Prochlorococcus marinus XMU1404: one gene and its partner. The protein of the gene in region 2 interacts with the protein of the main gene of each other region in a pairwise test. Links are inferred from orthologs where the notes say so. Each region holds a gene or a part of one and is shown on either strand. Other genes may lie near its edges.

Region 1 (7,485 bases), on a different replicon or contig from region 2:
ATTCGACTATTTTTACTTTCGAACACTTCATTAGTTATTTCTTTGTCTCGATATGCTGGAAGACAATGTAAAACAATTGCATCTTTTTTTGCTTTCTTCAATAAATCATTATTAATATTAAATCCATCAAAATCTATATCTTTTTTTTCTTTTTTATTTTCTTCACCCATTGAGGACCAAACGTCTGTGTACAAAACATTTGACCCAACTACAGCCACGTGAGGATCATTTATGATTTTCAAAAAATCTTTTTTATTACTTATCTCTAACGCTTTTTTTATAATTGCACTATTTGGTTCATATCCCTTTGGACAAGAAATTCTCACTTCCACATCAAGTAATGCTCCACATAAAATAAGTGAATTTGCAACATTATTGCCATCGCCTATAAATGTTAAAACAACTTTACTAAAATCATTAAATTCCTCTTTAATTGTCATAAAATCAGCCAAAGCTTGGCATGGATGCTCTAAATCAGTGAGTGCATTTATAACAGGCTTGGAAGACCACCGCGCATATTCTTCCAAATCTGATTGTTTAAAAGTTCTTATTGCAAGTGCATCACAATATCTGCTTAGAACTCGAGCTGTATCTCTTATAGGCTCGCCCCTGCCTATCTGTGAAGTAGTTGGATTTAAATCAATAGTGGTCCCGCCAAGTCGTGACATTGCCACTTGAAAGCTAACTCTCGTACGGGTAGAAGATTTATCAAAAATGAGTCCCAAAACTTTGTTTTTAAGTTGAATATTTATATCTTTATTTTTAAAATTTTGAGCAAGATTTAGTAAATTTATAACTTCTTCATTTGAAATATCCAAGGATGATAAAAAATTTGAACTTACAATCTTATTTGGTTTTAGCATCATTTTTATAAAGATGACCTAAATTCTACTATGCAGGCATTTTACTTTCAGCAAGTAGCGTTTTGAGATCCTCTCCTTCTATAACCTCTTCTTTAAGTATCTTTTGTGAAATAGATTCTAATAAAGGTAAATTATTCCTCAAAATATTCAATGCTGTCTCATGAGCATCATCAACTAATTCTCTTACTTCTTTATCTATAGCTTGTGCTGTAGCATCACTGACTGATCTTCTTGGATTATTGCCGTTACCCAAGAATTGACCACCACCTTGTTTGTCATAAGCTAGGGGTCCAAGTATATCACTCATTCCAAAAGTACCAACCATTTGCTCAGCAATATCAGTAGCTCTTTGGAGATCATTTGAAGCTCCAGTTGTGACTTTCCCAAAAACCACTTCTTCAGCTGATCTTCCACCAAGCAGTGTGGCTATTTGTCCTTTCAACTCATCCTTGGAGTTGAGAAATCTTTCTTCTGTAGGAAGTTGAAGTGTATAACCTAGAGCACTCATGCCTCTAGGTACAATTGAAATTTTTGCAACTTTTGATCCTCCTGGCATGAGGTGGCCCACAATGGCATGGCCGACTTCATGGTATGCCACAACTTTCTTCTCGTCATCTTGGAGAACTCTACTTTTTTTCTCTAGACCTGCTACCACTCTCTCAATAGCTTCACTCAAATCTCTTTGCTCTACACTTTTTCTTTTAGCTCTTGCTGCAAGTAAAGCTGCTTCATTAACCATATTAGCCAAATCTGCCCCTGCGAATCCACTTGTAGCTTGTGCAATTGAGTCTAAATCTATAGAGTCTGCTAATTTAACCTTTTTTGTATAAATTTCAAGGATTGTTTTCCTACCGGATAAATCAGGCCTATCTACTAAAACTTGCCTATCAAATCTACCAGGTCTCAAAAGTGCTGCATCAAGTACTTCTGGCTGGTTAGTAGCAGCAAGTACAATAACTGGCTTATCTGTAGATGCAAATCCATCCATTTCAGTAAGTAGTTGATTTAATGTTTGTTCCCTCTCATCATTACCCCCAACAACTCCCATTGATCCCGAACGGCTTTTGCCAATAGCATCTAACTCATCAATAAAAATTATGCAAGGAGCTTTTTTCTTAGCTTGTTCAAATAAGTCCCTAACTCTTGCCGCGCCAGCACCCACAAAAAGTTCAACAAATTCAGAACCTGAAATAATGAAAAAAGGAACTTCTGCTTCACCAGCAACAGCTTTTGAAAGAAGTGTTTTACCTGTTCCTGGAGGTCCGACCAAGAGAACACCTTTAGGTATTCTTGCTCCAATATCGGTATATCTTTCTGGTTTTTTTAGAAAATCAACTATTTCTGTTAATTCGTCCTTAGCTTCATCAACTCCTGCAACATCAGCAAATGTTACTTTTGATTCATCATCAGGTACATAAACCTTAGCTTTACTTTTAGTAAAACTTAGAGCTCCTTGAGCACCTCCACCACCCATACTTCTTCTAGCAAAGAATTGTAAAACTAGTATAAAAATTAATGGAGGAACAACCCAGCTCAAAATTGTTGAGAAGAAATTAGGTTTTTTAGGAGGAGCAGCAGCAAATTCCACCCCTTTACTTTCTAACCTTTGTGGAAGGTCCATATCAAAAATTGGGGTTGTCGCCAATACAGAGGGTGAACCTTCCTCAGCTCCATTCAATTCATATCTAATTTGTTCTTGAGTTATATATGCTCTCTTAACTTCCCCATCATTAACTTGATCTATAAACAAAGAGTAAGGAACCCTAGGGATTTGCATATTTTGATTAGGGAAAAGACTGCTAAATAAAAGTAATGCTCCAACTCCTATCAAAATTATATTTACAATTCCAAATCTTCTATTAGGTTGATTATCGTCTTGTCTTATTGGCATGATGGTGGTCAAATTTGAACTTATTATAAACTAAACGAAGAGTTTCCGTATCCGTATTTTTTTTTGGGGTAAGAACCGTACGGTACTTTGACCTAAATAAATTGGTAATAAAGATTAATTCTCAAATGAACTTTTAATGCAAATATCATTGCCAATCAAACTAACCCTAAGATCACTTAATTTGATAATTTCATTCATTTCTGCAAATTCAAAATCACCAAAAGGATTCATACTAGTTTCTCCACCTAAAATTTTTGGAGCGATAAAAGTAATAATTTCCTGAACACAATTAGATTGCATAGCAGCAGTCGCTAATCTAGGGCCACATTCCCATAGAACTTTATTACATCCTCTTTTAGCAAGTATTTTTGAAATCAACTCTGGATTGTCTGATGATACCTTTTCGACCTCTACACATTTGGGAATCCTTGTGAGGTAACTTTCATTTGCTGTAGAAGAATCATAAATAACTATAGTTTTTGCCTTACTACAATCCCAAAGATTAGATTTTAAAGGAAGATCTAAACTTTTTGTGAAAACAACTCTCAAAGGCTCAGGATACTTTAAACCTCTTGTAGTCAAAAGTGGATTATCTTTCCTTAATGTGTTTCCACCAATGATAATTGCATCAAATTCTGCTCTAAAAGAGTGAACTAATGACCTTGATTCTTCATTAGTAATCCATTTACTCTTACCATTTTTTAAACCTATTCTGCCATCAATACTCATAGCCCATTTAAGAACACCAAATGACTTTTGAGTAATATTTCTATGAATAAAAGCTTTGTTTAATTCTAAGGATTCTTTCTCACATAATCCTAAGTGAACTTGAATTCCTGCTTCTTTTAAAAGTTTAATACTTTTCCCAGAGACTCTTTTATCAGGATCTTGAATCGATATATAGACCTTCCTTATCCCTGAAGATATTACCTTATCTACACATGGAGGTGTTTTACCTTGATGACAGCAAGGTTCGAGATTCACATACATTGATCCCCCTTTTGCATCCTTTTTTAAATTACTAAAAGCCATTGCCTCAGCATGAGGCATCCCTGCCTTGTAATGAAATCCTTCTGAAATAAGGTTTCCATTTTTATCAAGAATCACTGATCCTACCCTAGGGTTAGGACTAGTTGTATTATTGCCTAACGAAGCCAAAAAGAGTGCTCTTTTCATCCATTTTGTATGGCTTAAATTTATTTCAGACATCTTTTATATAAAATATTCAACTTAGTGATCTCCATTCTTTAACCACGAAGGGGGGGACAGGTAACTCTGAAAAGACTCCTGACAAAGATAATCTTAATGGTCTATTTTTATCTAAATTTTTAATCAATTTATCTAGATCGAATTCTGCCGCAGCTTGTCTTCCATCATTTGCTAATTCTACATTGAGTAATGTTTTATCACCTAAAAGCCACTGTTTTCTCCCTGATTCAACCCTCAAGTCAGTGGGATGATCAATCCTGAGATTTCCAGGATATCCTATTACTCTCAAGATCAATTTATCTTCAAAAAGAGGGGATTTATAAGCTACTAATTGCCAAGTTTCAAAGTCTAAATCCCTTAAAAACTCACTACTAGCATTCATTAATTCCCCATTCATTTCTGTTTCTGCAACTTCTGCAGATACTTTTAATGGGTTAAAAATAAAGGATAATAGTAAAAGTAAAGGTAATATACCTTTCAAAAAAATATTTTTATTTGATTTTGTAATTTTCTTCATTTTCAGAATCCATCAGAGCATCTAGAGTTACAGCTGTTCTTACAATAGCTTGATATCTTTTGATTATTTTACGATTTTTTTCTATAACTCGAGATAAGTTTAAAGTGTCTTTTTCAGAATAGCTAGATGTTAAATCGCTAGAATCTTCTTCAATAAACTCAAATTCACTATCTTTATTAATTAGAGTTAATAATAAATCATGTAATCTCTTTCTCCTTTCAGACAATTAATTAACTATGATAACTCGAATAATAATAAGATAATTTAATAAAACATTCAAACAATTAAGTTCCATTTCATAAATATTGATGACTGAAGTTAATAGAAAAATTCATGTAATTGGGATTAATTCTTATAAATTTGAGGATCTATCTTTAAAATTACAAAATTTATTCTTAGAAACAGAAAATATTGCAGTTCCAAATTCATATTTTGAAGAAATCAAATCATGGAGCGAAAATGGTCTATTAAAAAATAAATCATTTTTTTCGAGCAAAAGTAATAACGAACTTCTTAACTGGCTTAGATCTCAAAAAACTGATGTTATTTTAATTTCGAGAGGAGATCCACTTTGGTTTGGAATTGGGAGAATATTACTAGAAAACTTTTCAAAAGATGAATTAAGTTTCTACCCTTCAAATACTTGCATTCAATTAGCATTTAGTAAGATGAAAATCCCATGGCAAGATACTGTTAATGTAAGTATTCACGGCAGAGACACGAAAAAGTTTATTGAGGCTCTTAAAGCAAGGCCTTCAAATTTGGCTATCATTACAGATTCAAATAACAAAAGTTTAGAAATAATCAAAAAAAACTTATCAGAATTGAATCTGATTGACTTATATGATTTTTGGCTCTGTGAAGAAATAGGCTTTGATAATGAAAAAATAAAAAAATTAAATCTTAACGAGTCATTGCCTACTGATATATCAAGTTTGAATATTGTTGTTCTTACAAAAACAAAGAAGAATTATTCTAATAATCTCCCTCTTTTTGGAATTAGTGACTTTATTTTTGAAACTTTTGATGATAGACCTAATTTATTAACTAAAAGGGAGGTTCGGGTCCAAATCTTGGCTGATCTAGAGCTTCCTAACAATGGCGTCATCTGGGATATAGGAGCAGGTTGTGGGTCAATTGGTTTAGAAGCATTAAAATTAAGGCCTAATTTAGATTTGTTTTGTATCGACAAAAGGATTGGCTCAAAAGCATTAATACTAGAAAACTCAAAAAGGCTAGGCGTTAAACCAAAATTGATTTTAGAGGAAGATATAAACAATACTCTAGAAAAGAGAATTTTAAGTTCTATTGAAAAACCTAATAGATTAGTAATTGGAGGTTGCAATAAACAAACCAAACTTTTAGTTATTAAAAACCTATCTCAATATATGAATATTGGAGATATTATAGTCATCCCAATAATAGACATTGAAGCAATAAAAGAATTGAAAGAGCAATTAGAAGTTAAAAATTTCAAGACAAATTTAAATTTAATTCAAACTTACAAAAGCTTAAGTATCGCAGAGGGAATGAGAATAGAACCAAATAATCCTGTTTTTTTATTAAAAGGTAAAAAATCAATTTAAATGATTGTTATTTATTAGGCTTAGCCACATGAGGTAATCCCCAACCTAATTTATTTCTTAAAACCTGGAAAAATTCATGATCTTCGAGTCTTATAAACTTTACTGAATGCTTACTTTTTCTTATTAAAACCCTATCTTCAGGCCAAACATAACAACCAGCATTTCCATCAACAACCATTACCAACCTTTCAGGAGTCGCGGGGAAAACAGTTACTGGCTCTGAATCATTAAAAACTAATGCTCTTGATGCTAATGAATGTGGAGCAATTGGAGTTAATTGCACAACTGGGCAATCTGGTGTAATAACTGGTCCTCCAGCACTCAGAGAATATGCTGTGGATCCAGTTGGAGTAGATAAAATAACTCCATCAGCTGAAATATCCACAGGAGCATGTCGCCCAATAGAAATCTCAAAATGACACATGCTTGTAAGAGGTTCTCTATGAAGAGCCATCTCATTAAGGCAGAGAGACTCCCATCTCCTCTGATCATTCCTCATCACACTTATGATAAAGCAAGTTCTTTCTTCAATATCCCAATTACCAGTAATGATTTTATCAATAGCTTCATCTAAATTAGATAAATAAGCTTCAGCAAGAAAACCTAGATGTCCCGTATTAATGGTAAGAATGGGAATCTTTGCAGGAGCTGTTTGTCTCGCAGCAGATAAAACAGTTCCATCTCCACCAAGGACAATAGCAAACTCTATTGAAGAATCAAAACCTTCTGGAACACAATTTGTATATCCCAGCGGTCGAACGTGTTGATCAGGATTGGCAAAACCAACCATACCACCAGAACTACTTACTCTTACAACTTCATAATTGGATTCTTCCAATTTTCTTTGCACAGAATTTGCAGTTTGAACAGCTAGTTCTTTACCGTCATTAACGATTAGTCCTGCTTTACGTACCAATAAAAAAATTAAAACTATAAACTATTTTAAACTATTTGTTGGCCAATCCTAATTTAAAATTTCTATTTTATTAGAACTGCTCCAAAAACCTAAAATCATTTGTGTAGAACTTCCGTATATCATCGATCTGATGCCTTACCATACAAAATCTCTCGACTCCTAATCCAGCTGCAAATCCAGTCCACTTCTCAGAATCTAATCCTAATTTTTCTAGAACCTTCGGATCTACCATACCGCAGCCCATTACCTCTAACCATTTACCTTTCCATTGTACGTCTACTTCTGCTGAAGGCTCAGTAAATGGGAAATAACTAGCTCTAAATCTTACAGGAATATCTCCAAAAAAGGTCTTTAAGAAAGTAAGAACTGTACCTCTTAAATGACTAAAATTAATACCTTGATCAATACATAAAACCTCAACCTGATTAAATATAGGAGAGTGAGTAGCATCTACAGCATCTCTCCTATACACTCTTCCAGGGGCGATAATTCGTACTGGAGGT
Region 2 (7,381 bases):
TTGAAAGGTTGTCAAAATTAATATCTAATCAGTCATCAAATGCTCAATTTATAGTCGTAAGTCATAGAAGGCCTATGATTAGTGCGTCTGAACGCACAATTGGTGTTGCGCAAGCAAGAGGTGCTAATACTCAAGTTCTTGGGTTACCAAATGCTGCATAAACACACTTTTTTAAATTTATACGTCAGAATGATAAAAAGCTATTTATGAGTTTGTCTAACACATCTGCTAATAAGAATAGCCCTAACTCGGTTCCTAGTGAACGTTTATGGTTAAGGTCAGAATTAATGGGAACGCAAGTTATAACTACTGATACTGGTAGGCGTTTAGGCGTAGTTGGGGAAGTTGTTGTTGATATCGATAGAAGAGAAGTGGTCGCTTTGGGACTAAGAGATAATCCACTCACAAGATTTTTACCAGGGTTGCCAAAATGGATGCCTTTAGAAAGTATAAAGCAAGTTGGAGATGTCATATTAGTTGACTCCCTAGATTCTTTGAGTGAAAGTTTTTCTCCAGAAAGATATGGGAAAGTAATTAATTGTCAGGTTATTACAGAATCTGGACAACTTTTAGGGAGAGTTCTTGGCTTTTCTTTTGATATTGAGACTGGGGATTTGATTTCTCTTGTTATGGGTGCTGTTGGTGTTCCACTTTTAGGTGAGGGAGTTTTAAGTACTTGGGAAATTCCTGTTGAGGAAATCGTAAGTAGTGGTACTGATAGGATTATTGTTTATGAAGGCGCTGAAGATAAATTGAAGCAACTTAGTAGTGGTTTACTTGAGAAACTTGGAGTAGGGGGTTCTTCATGGGATGAAAGGGAAGCAAATGGATACTCAGCAAATCTTGTACCTGTAGAGAATCAGTTACTTTCAGGTTCGGAATCAGAACAGCAAAACACTTTGGTAGAGGAATATGAAGAAGTTGTTAAACAAGATGATTATGAAGATGATTATGAAGATGATTATGAAGATGAACTTGAATATGTTGAAATAAAGGACCCTTCAGAGGAAATGAATAACAGAAAAAAGCTTTATATGGATAATGATTATTCTGATCAGATTGAGAATCAAAATAGTATTAATCCAATAGAAGAAAACAACAATATTGATTTAAAGCAAAAGAAACAATCAAGTACTAATTTAGCTTCGAAAAGACCAATTCAAAATTCAACTGAAACTTTAGATATTGAACCACTAGATGAAAAAAATTTAGTTCAAGATAATAAAAAATCAAAAAAGTTTGAAATTGATGATCCTTGGTAATTGCTAAAGTTTTTTTATTGAACTAAAAATTATAGAAGCAAGTTTTTTTGCAGCACCTATATCGCCTCTTTCTTTGTGTAGATTATCCCTAATACTTTTTAATTGATCTTTATTTTTAATAAGAAATAATGCTTCTCTTGCAACTTTTCTAGGGGAAATATTACCTATCCTTTCAGGGACAATCAATTTTTTAGCTTTAATATTTGGCCAAGCAAAAAACTTCTTTTTTTTAAGATAAAAATTTTTAATTATAAAAGTTAGGCATCTATTTATAAATGAAATTTTTCCAATTACTCCAAAAATTCCATCCCATGCATTCATCACATTTAAATGTTGAGTTGGTAGAACAACTAACATTGGAAGAGTAATTGCTGCTAATTCTGCAGTATTTGCTCCTACAGTTGTAATTGCAAGATCACATTCTTTTAATATTTCATAGCAAGGGTGTTTCTTGATTAGATAAATTTTTGTATTTTTTGATGTTTCAATTACATAATCAAAACGAGAGTCTTTGAAGTTTTGAATTGTTTTGATTTTTGATGAGTAATATTTAGTAATTGGATTTTTGTTGCTTTGAAAAAATAAATATTCACTTTTATCAGTAGTTGGGGCAATGGGGATTATAAAATTTATATTTTGATTTTTTTCAGCAATATGATCTGCAACTTCTAAGAAGAAAGGAATTCCAATAGAAAGTTTTGCTTTTTTAGAACCAGGAAACAATGCAATATAGTGTTTTTCTTTATTTCTTAATGATATTTCACTATCAATTTTGATATCTGCCATCAAATCGCCAATGACTTTACATTTATATTTATATCTTTTAGGTATTAACTCTTTTACTTTTACATTCATAGCAGCAATTTCGTTGGTCCATTGCGGCCAACGCGAAACCCATTCAGCATATGTGATATTTAAATAACCCAATCTTTTAGATAATAAAATGCTCCAAAATTGATCCCCACCAAGGAAAATAACTACCCCTTTTTTTGGCCAATTCGCAAAAGAATGTGGCTTGATTAATAATTTCCAAAAACTTTTGGCTTTTGTAATTAATTCGAATTTATTCCATGAATTTGCAACTAAAAATTCTTTACCAGTTGCATTTGGGCAAGGAACTAGGACTAACCTCAGAGTGAAATTAAGTTTATCGTTACCACATAGTGATTTATTTATTTTGTTAAGCTCATCCACTACAGGATTTACCCATGTAGTTAATTCACCAGGACCATTGGAAACTATAACAACTGCAACTGGATTTTTTTTCATTGCAGTTTAGCAAGAATACATTAAATGCGGACGGCGAGACTTGAACTCGCAAGGCCGAAGCCACACGCTCCTTAGACGTGCGCGTCTACCAATTCCGCCACGTCCGCAAAGGGTTCTTAGCAACCGGGGGATACCTAAACCTTAGAAATATCATACATTATTGGCTGAAATAAGCATGTAGTTCTAAAAGAGTATTTTTGAATATGATGAATAATTTTTCTATTGCATAAAACAAATATTTATACATATATAACGTTCTAGGTTGTATTGTAAAAAATGTCCTCTGATCACTAAAAAATTTTGTTAAATACTTTGGCAAATAATTTTTTATTTTAAGTCATTTTCATTTCTTCAATTTAATTTTCATAATGGTTGAAAAAGTTTTAATTGCTAATCGTGGAGAAATAGCTTTGCGAATTGTCAGAAGTTGTAGAGAACTAGGTATTGCAACCGTAGCAGTTTTTAGCACTGTAGATAAAAAAGCATTGCATGTTCAGCTTGCTGATGAAGCGGTTTGCGTTGGAGATTCGTTAAGTAATAAGAGTTATTTAAATATTCCCAATATACTTGCTGCTGCTACATCGAGAGGAGTTGATGCTATTCATCCTGGTTATGGATTTCTTGCTGAAAATGATAAATTTGCTGAGATGTGTAACGATCACGGCATAGTTTTTATTGGTCCATCTCCTAAAGCTATTAGATCTATGGGAGATAAATCTACAGCTAAAGAAACTATGGAAGCAGTTGGAGTTCCAACAGTACCTGGTAGTAAAGGTTTGTTATCAAATATAGATGAGGCTTATCAATTGGCAGATGATATTGGCTATCCGGTAATTATTAAAGCCACTGCTGGAGGAGGTGGAAGAGGTATGAGATTGGTCGAAAATTCCGATAATCTCGAAAAAATGTTTAAAGCAGCACAAGGTGAAGCAGAAGCAGCTTTTGGTAATGCTGGTTTATATATGGAGAAATTTATAAAGAAGCCAAGACATGTAGAAATTCAGATTTTGGCGGATAGATCAGGCAATGTTGTTCATTTAGGAGAGCGAGATTGTTCAGTTCAAAGAAGACATCAGAAGTTACTGGAAGAATCTCCTAGTCCTGCGATTAACGCTGAACTAAGAAAAAAAATGGGGAACGCAGCTATTGCTGCTGCAAAAAGTATTGGCTACGAAGGAGCTGGTACAGTTGAATTTTTAGTCGATGATGATGATAATTTTTATTTTATGGAAATGAATACTAGGATTCAAGTTGAACATCCTGTTACTGAAATGGTTACGGGAGTTGATTTAATAGCTGAGCAAATTAAAATTGCAAGCGGAGTAAGCTTGGAATTTAGTCAGAATGATATCCATTTAAACGGTCATGCCATTGAATGTAGAATAAATGCTGAAGATCCGTCTCATAATTTCCGACCATCACCTGGAAAAATAACTGGGTGGCTTCCTCCTGGTGGGCCTGGTGTAAGGGTGGATAGTCATGTTTATACCGGCTATGAAATACCTCCTTTCTATGACTCTTTAATTGGTAAATTAATAGTTTGGGGAAAAGATCGTAATACTGCAATTAAACGTATGAATAGGGCTTTAAATGAATGCGCAGTAACTGGTATTCCTACAACAATTAACTTTCATCTGACCTTACTGAATAAATCTAAATTTAAGGAAGGAAAAATACATACTAAATATGTAGAAGAAGAATTATTGCCAAATTACTGAGAAAAGTTAAATGATTTCTATTAAATATGTGTATGAATTGCAAGTTTTATGAGTCCTTGTTGACCAACTAAAATCTCTCTTAAAAAGCTTATCACTCCAATCCATATTACCGGTCCAACGTCAACTCCTCCAATAGGAGGAATGAATTTTCTTGTTAAATTAAGAATAGAGTTTGATGGTATTGAAATTAATAACCATAAACCTTTACTTAAATCAATTTTTGGGTACCAACTAAGAATTAATCTTATTAGAAAAACGATAGTTAGATATGAAAGAGAAATCCCTAAACTAACATCTAAAATTTGAAGAGAGTTAACAAGCAAGGAAATCACAATTATTTAATTCATCTTAATAAATAACCCACTGAAACGTATTTAATTCGTATTATAAATTGAGAATTTAATATTTAAAAAAGTGTTTCAAATCTCAAATTTATCTCTAGTCGCAGATTTTTCTGCTGAAGTTGCAAATAATTCTGCAGTTGGAATGATAGGTAGTTTTATTGCTGCTGCTTTACTTATCGTTATTCCAGCCAGTGCATTTTTGATTTTTGTCAGTCAGAAAGATTCCCTCGATCGTACTTCTACAGGAAGACGCTAGTTTTTGTAAAAGTTTTAAGTACACTATATATATAGGGAATTTAAGAAACCCTTTTAAAAATAAATTTTGGAGAAAGAATGTGGTCAATGCTAGTCTCAATTGGGCCAGTATTGTTGGTATTGTCCTCGCTGTTTGTGGAGGAGGCCTTTATTTTCTGAGGTCTTTTAAACCTGCATTAGCAAGAGATTATGATGTTTTCTTCGCAGCCATAGGACTTTTGTGCGGGGGAATATTATTTTTCCAAGGCTGGAGGCTAGATCCCATCCTTCAGTTTGGTCAGTTTTTGTTAGCAGGAACCACAGTTTTTTTTGCATATGAAAGTGTGCGATTGAGGGGAGTTGCTACTGATCAAGCAAGAAGGTCATCTTATTTTGATGATGATCCTATTTCTGATGTTCCTAGAAATTCTAGGGGTAGATTTAATGAAGATTACGATAGGTTTCAGCAGCCTGAAAGACCATCAAGAAGATTTAAACCTCAAGAAGATGAATTTGAAGAAGACTATATGGAGGGGAGATCTCGTAGGAGGAATGTTTCAAGAGCTATACCTTCTGCCGCTGCAAGCAGAAGCAGGCCATCTACAAGAGAAGCAGATCAGTTTGACAATGATGAACCTATAAGGAGAAGAAGAAGACAGACTAGTGCAAGTAATCAATCAGAAGGAAATAACTTTGGTGAGAGACGCAACTTATCTCGCAATGAAGTTAAAACAGGATCAAGACCTAGAATGAATCGGACAGTTTCTAGACAAGATGATATTTCTTCGCCTGCTGATTCTTCTCCATCAAGCAAGAAACCTACAAGATCTCCTATCAGGCAGCAGACTTCAACAGCTCAAGTTGAAGATGCTTCATTCAAAGATACTAAGCAAGTTAAAAAAAATCGTGAGACTCGTAGAGTAAGCTCTTCAGATAGATCAAGTTCAAAAAATCAAAATGGTAGATATACCGTTGGAACAAACAAAAAGAAACCAAGAGATAACAGCTCTAGATTTGATGATTAATTATAAGATTCCTGCCCATTTTAAAAACGATTGTTGACTAAATAATTCAATTAGTATTATCGCTAGGAATCCGATCATTGCAAATCTACCATTAGTTATTTCAGAATAACTACTCCACCCAAATTTGTATTCATCTTCAATATGAATTGATTTTTCATCTAATTCATTGTCTTTAGTTTGTTCATTAATGTAATTTACATCTTCTTGATGTTCTATAAAACTCTCATTACCTAAATTAGTAACTTCTGAGTTAGTTTGTTCTTCTTTAGAATTCATCTTTTTTGCTAATCATTAAAATTATACTTATCAGAAGTCAATAATTTCCAGTCTCCTTGTCCATTTAATTCTAAAATATTTTCATGAAAATCTTTTAAACTAGGTCTATGTCCAACACTAATAAGAGAAAGTTCTCGTTCCTTTAGTAAGCTATATAGTTTTTTTTCAGTGTCAATATCTAAAGCACTTGTTGCTTCATCAAGTACCGCAAATCTTGGAGAATTTAGTAAGAGTCTTGCAAAAGCCAATCTTTGTTGCTCTCCTAGAGAAAGAATTCGTGGCCAATCTTGTTTGATATCAAGATTAGGATACCGATCAACTAAGGTTTTTAAGTTTACTTCATAAAGTACAGAAGTAAGATGTTCATCACTAAATTTCTTAACTTCAGTGGGATAACATAATTGCTCCCTTAAAGAACCAAGTAACATATAAGGTTTTTGAGGTATGAATAATAATTCCCCAATTTTAGGTTTTTTTATGACTCCATGGTCTGGTTCCCATAATCCACTAATCATCCTTAGTAAAGATGTTTTTCCACATCCAGAAGGTCCTACAACCAAAAGTGATTGATTATTTTCGATACTTAAATTTAAATTCTTGATAATTGTTTTATTTGATCCTGGTGGGCAAAGGTCAGCATTGTTAATCAAGATTGAGGGATAATCTGAAACAACGTTTTGATTGCTTGTAGGGCTAATTTGACTAATAGATTCGACTTTTGATTGGAATCCCTCTAATCTGCCTATCCCAGCAGTAAATTTTGCAAGTTCTTCTATTTGATTGACAATGAAAAATAACGAACCTTCGACCATTCCAAATGCAAAGCTTGCCTGAATGAAGCGCCCATAATCAATATCACCTTTAAAGTAAGGAATTGCCATTATTAAATATGGAAAAAAGTTTCCTGCATAATTAATGGATCTTCTCATGACATCAATTATTACTCTCCATATAATGAGTAAATTAAAGTTTCTCACCACTTCTCCTAATCGCCTTTCAGTTTCACTTCGCTCAGGGTTCTCTCCAGAGTAAAAGGCTATTGATTCAGCATTATCCCTAATATGTACCAAGCCATATCGAAAATCTGCTTCGTATCTAAGTTGATCGAAGTCTATTTTTACAAGATTTTTACCGGCTATTAAAAGGATAGAAGTTGCAAATGCAGCGTAACCAAATAAAGAAAAAGTAAGTGTTGTACTTATACTCCATAAAATTAGAATATTAAGTGAAAATGTCAGTAGTGCGTCAAAAAT

What was found. Proteins that work in one complex are often made in the same cells at the same time.
Region 1: the proteins of accC (region 2) and ribD interact in binary tests that used the Escherichia coli proteins (3 or more experiments, as listed by UniProt). The link is inferred for Prochlorococcus marinus XMU1404 from one-to-one orthologs.

Annotation. Positions count from the first base shown.
Region 1 is NZ_JAAORE010000003.1:167,089-174,573, forward strand. What follows is about bases 1,917-4,834. They hold ribD (bifunctional diaminohydroxyphosphoribosylaminopyrimidine deaminase/5-amino-6-(5-phosphoribosylamino)uracil reductase RibD), read right to left. Parts: upstream 3,964-4,834; coding sequence 2,869-3,963; downstream 1,917-2,868. Other genes in these bases: ftsH (ATP-dependent zinc metalloprotease FtsH), read right to left, coding at 1,917-2,754; HA144_RS07170 (DUF3122 domain-containing protein), read right to left, coding at 3,980-4,480; HA144_RS07175 (hypothetical protein), read right to left, coding at 4,455-4,706; cbiT (precorrin-6Y C5,15-methyltransferase (decarboxylating) subunit CbiT), read left to right, coding at 4,789-4,834. Also shown: argF (ornithine carbamoyltransferase), read right to left, coding at 1-863; more of ftsH, read right to left, coding at 892-1,916; more of cbiT, read left to right, coding at 4,835-6,066; HA144_RS07185 (NAD(+) kinase), read right to left, coding at 6,074-6,982; pheS (phenylalanine--tRNA ligase subunit alpha), read right to left, coding at 7,053-7,485. UniProt on the Escherichia coli protein: Converts 2,5-diamino-6-(ribosylamino)-4(3h)-pyrimidinone 5'-phosphate into 5-amino-6-(ribosylamino)-2,4(1h,3h)-pyrimidinedione 5'-phosphate.
Region 2 is NZ_JAAORE010000001.1:63,728-71,108, forward strand. The notes cover bases 2,261-5,074. They hold accC (acetyl-CoA carboxylase biotin carboxylase subunit), read left to right. Parts: upstream 2,261-2,899; coding sequence 2,900-4,249; downstream 4,250-5,074. Other genes in these bases: HA144_RS00315 (glycosyl transferase), read right to left, coding at 2,261-2,531; HA144_RS00330 (YggT family protein), read right to left, coding at 4,270-4,572; psbX (photosystem II reaction center protein PsbX), read left to right, coding at 4,664-4,849; HA144_RS00340 (Ycf66 family protein), read left to right, coding at 4,929-5,074. In the rest of the region: chromosome segregation protein SMC, read left to right, coding at 1-161; HA144_RS00310 (PRC-barrel domain-containing protein), read left to right, coding at 207-1,262; more of HA144_RS00315, read right to left, coding at 1,266-2,260; more of HA144_RS00340, read left to right, coding at 5,075-5,852; HA144_RS00345 (chlorophyll a/b-binding protein), read right to left, coding at 5,853-6,128; HA144_RS00350 (ABC transporter ATP-binding protein/permease), read right to left, coding at 6,137-7,381. UniProt on the Escherichia coli protein: This protein is a component of the acetyl coenzyme A carboxylase complex; first, biotin carboxylase catalyzes the carboxylation of the carrier protein and then the transcarboxylase transfers the carboxyl group to form malonyl-CoA.